Regions from separate parts of the Paenibacillus sp. GCM10027627 genome, predicted to be linked through region 2. Evidence: predicted binding sites of a transcription regulator. Region 2 holds the regulator's gene; the other holds the start of a gene.
What was found. The regulator LexA, encoded in region 2, represses DNA repair genes until DNA is damaged. The targets are predictions, from matches to a motif close to CGAACATATGTTCG.
Positions count from the first base shown of each region.

Region 1: a site for LexA is predicted at 1,271-1,284, ahead of ACFQZE_RS06575 (YhjD family protein). Genes of this name have one in related genera too.

Region 1 is NZ_JBHTHB010000001.1:1,390,552-1,393,966, reverse strand. Features, by position in the region: gene ACFQZE_RS06585 (NUMOD3 domain-containing DNA-binding protein) at 1-650, shown strand, start outside; gene ACFQZE_RS06580 (hypothetical protein) at 680-862, shown strand; gene ACFQZE_RS06575 (YhjD family protein) at 865-1,251, opposite strand; gene ACFQZE_RS06570 (hypothetical protein) at 1,612-1,797, shown strand; gene ACFQZE_RS06565 (hypothetical protein) at 1,844-2,401, shown strand; gene ACFQZE_RS06560 (hypothetical protein) at 2,470-2,811, shown strand; gene ACFQZE_RS06555 (ATP-dependent helicase) at 2,852-3,415, shown strand, end outside.
Region 2 is NZ_JBHTHB010000001.1:713,869-717,283, reverse strand. Features, by position in the region: gene ACFQZE_RS03420 (hypothetical protein) at 1-64, opposite strand, end outside; gene ACFQZE_RS03415 (DUF896 domain-containing protein) at 107-301, opposite strand; gene ACFQZE_RS03410 (LysM peptidoglycan-binding domain-containing protein) at 491-865, opposite strand; gene lexA (transcriptional repressor LexA) at 1,023-1,649, shown strand; gene ACFQZE_RS03400 (hypothetical protein) at 1,720-2,091, opposite strand; gene ACFQZE_RS03395 (endonuclease/exonuclease/phosphatase family protein) at 2,153-3,361, shown strand.

The DNA.
Region 1 (3,415 bases), 680 kb from region 2:
AATTGATTGAAAGGGAACAGCACTGGCTTGATAAACTTTCTTCTTACAATCAACTTGTAGGTTATAACTTAGCATCAAAAGCTGGAAGTAGACTAGGAGTGAGATGGACAAATGAACAGAAACTGAAACTGAGTGCTAAAAGGAAAGGCAGAAAACATTCTGAAGAAACAAAAATGAAGATTGGAAAGGCTCATATGGGAAAGAAAATGAAATATTCAGAAGAAGAGCTTAGAAGAAGGATGGAAAGCCTATCAAAAACAAAATGGTTTTTAGGAAAGACTCATACTGAAGAAACTAAGCAAAAACTCCGTAAGAAGCAACAAGGAAAGAGACATAGCGAGGAAACGAAAGTAATGATGAGCATAAGTAGAACTGGAAAGAAGGCTAGCGCAGAAACCAAAGAAAAATTATCAAAAGCAAAGAAAAATCCAAGTGAAGAAACACGAAAAAGACTCAGCAAAGCCAATAAAGGTTCAAAGAATCCTAGAGCTATTCTTAATGCAGACAAAGTGATTATTATTAAAAGAATGCTGCATGATGGAATAACTCAACAAGTAATTGCAGATCAGTTTGGTGTAAGTAGGGCTACTATTGGCAACATAAATACAGGAAATAGTTGGAACCAAGTTGAAACAGACAATAAAACATAGCTTTCATCAGCTAAAAAGGAGAAAATTTAATGAATAGTGAACTAAAAAATGAGTTGATTGAAGTTATTAATGAATATAAAAATCTATCTAACTTTATTGAGAATGAGGTTCCATATAAATATGCTGAAGACATTCGCCAAGAACTTTTTTTTGATAACTATCTAGATGGATTGATTTCTCAAATTAATGAAGTAGAGCTGGTAAAAGCATGATTTCATTTTCTCAATCGTATCAATTCTTCAGCTCGCTTTGCATAGTTCCCTAAAGCAACACCCAATTGTGACTTTACTAAAAACTTCATAATTTGAAAACGTTCTTGATACCCACGAAAATAAATTTCAAATTTTAAAGAATTTGCATCACCATCAACCTCAATAACTTTAATACCTGATTTTTTGAGCGATGTTTTGGTTGATAAGTAGTCTTTCTTTATAAGATCAAGCACTAAGTCTGTCGAAGCAATAAATAGTTGTTTCAAAGACATGTCAGAGTATTTTAGATCAGATCTATTTTTTTCAACAACAGATATCAACAAAAATAATAATATTGAATCTCTAACTAAAGTGAGTTCTTCAATTGTTAAGACACTAGGGTGACTCATTATTCAACACCTCTAAATAGGAACGTTTGTTCTATTTTATAAGATAATTGAACAGTAGTAAAGTGGTCATTTTGAATTGAAGGAATAAATTAAATTAATAGTGAAATGAAACTTTCATTTGGAGGTGATTTAAATAAAATATGTGGTTTTAGAGTGGGATAAAGACGATTTGGAAGGTGAATATGCACGAGTTTTAACTACTGATGTTGATCATAAGACAGCAAACTGGTATTTGGAAATCTGCCCAGAGAAGTTTACAAGGGAAGTTGTCACCATGGATACATATCGACTTCTGAGAGCAGAAACAGTCGAATAAAGAGAAGAAATGAAAAATCCTGCTATTACCCAAGAAATGATGAGGTGAAAACTGATGTAGTTGAAAAGATGAGGAAATACATAGACGAAGTAATTGAGCTAGAAGAAAAACTTGAAGCAGCCAAAGATCAAGAAAGATTTTGGAGATCAGAATGTACTACAATGATAAATAGACTTAATGAACTTAAAAGAGAAGCAAAGGGCTATTCAGATGGATTGTTTAGCGAGTAGGTCACAAAAGAAGTCTTTTATAAGAAAAGAGGGAGGATCTTTAAGAATGAAAATGACACTAGAAGAGATGAAGATGGAATACGATGCTACTAAAGTGGATCTTAAACAATGCCAAACTAAAACGGCACAATCAGGAATTAATAATGCTTTATATGAATTAAAAAAGAAAATTGATGCAGAACAACACAGAGAAGACGCCACACTTGAGAAATTAATTCAAAATGGAATTGAATATAAAATTCCTAGAGCATTTAATTGGTGGGAATCTCGTGAAAATTTCAAAATGATGGCTAATGGAGAGGTGCTTTATGTGATTGATGCATCTGGTAGGCTTGATGAAGATGGAAGTTATCATTGGCATCATTATGCATGGATTCCACAGGCTGCGAATAAATATGCAAAACTCTGTGTAAGAACATTAGGTGGAGATAGGTTTAATGACAGATACTTTCTTGAAGTTAAGTACTATAAGCATCCAGTAGATCCTTATCCATATCTTAGTAAGCATTTAAGTTATAATAACCAGACATACAAACTGTTTGTTGAATACATATTGAAAGAGTTAAAGCTGACTGATAGGTTAGCAAATTACAAAGGAAGATAGAAGTGTGAATAAAATATAATTAATAAGTAACAAAATGAAATTATACATCTATAAGGAGATGAATATATATGGGATTGGATTTTAGTCATTGTGAAGCAAGATGGTCATATAGCGGATTTAATAATTTTCGCAAAAAATTGGCTAATGAATTAGGTTTTAATTTGAATGAAATGCAGGGCTTTGGGGGTAGTAGAAAATTCAATGAAATAAAAGATGACATTGTTTATCTACTAGACCATTCTGATTGTGATGGACATATTACTGCAAAAAGATGTGCTAAAGTGGCTCCTAGACTACGAGAACTAGTGAAAACATGGGATAATGAAGATTATGATAAGATTAAGGCTCTAGAATTAGCGGAAGGCATGGAATGTGCAGCATCAATGGGAGAAAAATTAGAGTTTAGATAAAGCCAATAAAGCTTAAATTTTCTTGGGTATTTGAAGGGGAGTGAAATCAATATCAGTCAAATTTAATCCACAACAGCAAGCAGCAATTAACCATCACGAGGGGGCATGTGCCACAATAGCAGCCGCAGGATCTGGAAAGAGCACCGTCTTAGTAAACAGAATCGATAAACTTATCTCGCATCATGGAGTACCAGAAGAAGAAATACTTGCGATTAGTTTTACAAATAACGCATCCGAAGAACTGAAAAATAAACTGAAAGCACTAGGACACACCAATGTAAATACAGGAACATTTCACAACATCTGTGGCAAGTTACTTGCAAAAGAAGGCATTTACTTTGCACATGACAAACTCATTCAAGATTGGCAAATTGAGAAGGCTTTGAGTGCAGTATACTCAGCAGATATTGACGTTGGTGACATTAAGGGGTTCATTGCATATCAAAAATGCTATCTCAAATCATACAATGATGAGTTTGCTGAAAAGGAAAGCAATTATAGCGAATCAGAATTGCGATTATTCTACAAGACATATGAGGACTACAAAAAAAGAAATGAGCTTCATGATTTCGACGATTATCTACATAAAGCATTAAACATGCTT
Region 2 (3,415 bases):
TTTTGCGAGTGTGGTTCACTTTGCTCATATTTTTGCGAACTTTGCGTTCCCATGAACGTGACAATATCTTTTCCTCCTTGTAATAACAACTAGACGAACACATAGCTTAGTGCTTTATATTGTCCTCTTCGTCCTCGACATATTTGATAGTGTCCAACTGTTGCCTAAAGTTGCGCTTAAAATTGTTTAGATATTGCTGCCTAAGATCATCCCGTTCCTTTGTTTCCTCATCTGTAAGGCCAACCGTTTTATTTTTCCGCGACAGCTCGTTAATTCGCGCGATTATTTTGTCGATATCCACTTCTGTTTCCACTCCTCTCTAGCTGCAAACACGCTACTCCCTATTTTGACTTTTTAAAGGATGCATTGTCAAGGTATCGCAGCGGACAAGCGGAACAAATAGGCAATAAAAAATAGAGCGAGACAGCCCATTATTGGACTGCATCCCTCTATTCATAAATTCAATGAATTATTCCACTTGAAAAGTAAGTCAAAAGTCCGGAATAATGAGCTTCTGCCCCGGCTTAATCGTTGCGTCTTCTAAGTTGTTCCGGTTCTTTATCATAAAAACCAGATAACCGGTATCATTGCCCTTACTGGCGAGTTGGTTGGCAATCCCCCACAAGGTGTCCCCGCTCTTTACGGTTACGATGCTTTCGTTTTCATGAAGCACGTTTGATCCCGAAGCGTTAATACCTATTAATAGAAAGCTTGAAAACAATAACGCAGCCAACAATAGGCTGGCAATGACTTTTGCCCCATTCCTCTTTAAATGACGAATAAAATGCATGGCTATATTAGGTCTATGCTCTCTGCTGTTGTTATTATGTATTGAACGGTACGAGCTTTCATTTATCATCATCATATTCAGCACCCCAAACATTTGTTCTGCTATTACAATAACACGAACAAATGTTTGCAGTCAATCTTAAATACGAACATTTGTGCTCAGAACTTATGTTTGTACGAACGGCGGTTCTGTGTTATAATTTGACACAACTATACGAATGGAGTTGATACTAGTGTCGAAGCTGTCCAAACGGCAAAATTCGATTCTTGAATTTATTAAGCTGGAAGTTCGGGAGAAGGGTTATCCGCCCTCCGTTCGGGAAATCGCGGAAGCCGTAGGCTTGCTGTCCAGCTCTACTGTTCACGGACATCTGGACCGTCTGGAGAAAAAGGGATTTATTCGTCGGGACCCGACCAAACCGCGGGCCATTGAAATATTAAGCCAAGATGGCGATGGCGAAGACAACGTTATTCCATTCCCAGTCGCACAAGTGCCGATTGTAGGCAAGGTTACGGCCGGCGTACCGATTACGGCGACGGAAAACATAGAAGATTATTTCCCTCTTCCTTCTCACTTCGTTGGCGACAACAATGTATTTATTCTTAACGTCATTGGAGAGAGCATGATCGAGGCCGGTATCCATAACGGCGATTACGTCATTGTCCGCCAGCAGCAATCCGCGAACAACGGAGATATTGTTGTAGCGATGACGGAAGATGACGAAGCCACTGTTAAAACCTTTTACAAAGAAAAAGATCACATTCGGCTTCAACCCGAAAACTCTACTATGGAGCCGATCCGGCTGCATAATGTTACGATTTTGGGCAAAGTCATCGGCCTTTTTCGCGATTTTCATTAGCACAGACAAAAGCAGGGTGTTCCGCAGACTGAAGTCGGCGAAACACCCTGCTTTTTCTATTAGCCTGAGATTAAATACGGCGAAACCCGATAGGCAAAATGCCGGTAGCGCGAATACGGCGAATTTCGCGTTCGGATAAGAAGCGGTCCGAAGAAATTATTGACTCCACGTCGCCGCCGCGAATCAGATTGTCCAGGATGCGAAGATTCGTGTTGCCGCGAAACACTCTAAAGGCTCCACGGAATCTCGTTCTGGAAAACACAACTAAAGTTGCGCCTGCTCTTGGAGAAAAGAATTTCAAGCTTTCAATTCCGTCCAAAATCAAATCCGTATTCCGAATGCCAAGATTGCCTCTTAATATTCTCCGGCGTCCTCGGAAATTTTCATCGGAATAAACCGTCAGCCTGGGAAACGATTGCGATACTTCTACTTCCTTGCTCATTGCTTCATCATCCTCCTTTATTTTGCTACTTAATATGATATGTACGAGCAAATTCGTTGGAATGGATGAAATGGAAAGGTTGATGCACATTTTCATAGAGTGCCTTGTGTTATATAATTGTATGGGCAGAAATATAATCCATTTTTATAAAGCAGATCCGAGAGGGGTTTTTACCATGGAAATAGGGACAGTAAAACGACCGAATCGATATAAATGGTTGAAACGAATTGGGAGTGCAGCAGCAATACCGCTTGCCTTTTTGGCCGCTTTTCTTATTTACATTACCGTCATGGACTATAAACCTGCAGCTAAGGTGGAGCTGCTTTCGGTTGGTCCGAAAAGCGCTGATCCATTAGACGCAAACACTTCTTTTACAATTACGACCTATAATATTGGTTATGCCGGGAACGATCAAGGCCAAGATTTTTTCATGGATGGCGGCTCCATGTCGCGGTCTAGCAGCCAAGGACAGACCGATCGAAATCTATCCATAATGGCAGATTTTCTTAAGACAACCGGTTCTGACATTTACCTGTTGCAAGAAGTCGACAAAAATTCTTCACGCAGTTATGGGATTGACGAGGTCGACTATCTAAGTCAGTTTTTACCCCATTATGAGCATGTTTTCGCGGCAAATTATCGTGTTCCTTGGGTTCCGGTTCCTGTCTTTAAGCCAATGGGAAAGGTACATAGCGGATTGATGACTTCATCAAAGCTTAGCGTCGGCTCCAACCATACGCGTTATGATTTGCCAGGCAAAGAAAGTTGGCCTGTTCAGCAAATGGAGCTTGACCGTGCTTTTATTGAAACCCGAATTCCCGTCAGCAACGGCAAAGAGCTTATTATTGTCAATCTGCATCTGTCCGCTTTTGACAAGGGTGGCGCTATTCGGAAAAAACAGCTGAATTTTTTGTCCTCCTATATCGAACAAGAAATGAAAAAAGAAAATTACATAGTCATAGGTGGAGACTGGAATCACTCCTTACCCGAAACTGATCCAGCAGCGTTCCCTTCTGAACAAGAATGGCCGGAATGGCTGCAACCTTTCCCGGAAGCATTTACGCCAGAGGGCTTTAATTGGGTAGTCGATCCCAGTATCCCTACCGTCCGCACTTTAGATAGGCCCTACAAGGAAGGAACAAACTTCCTTGCTGTAATAGACGGCTTCCTCGTTTCGCCTAACATTGATGTCGCTGTCGTTGCAGGCCACGATCAAAAGTTTACAGTCAGCGACCATAATCCGGTAACGGCTACTATGCGATTGAAGTAGCGAGTTTGCCCAATACATTTTGATCCCGATCAAAAATGACGCTATGTATTTCCC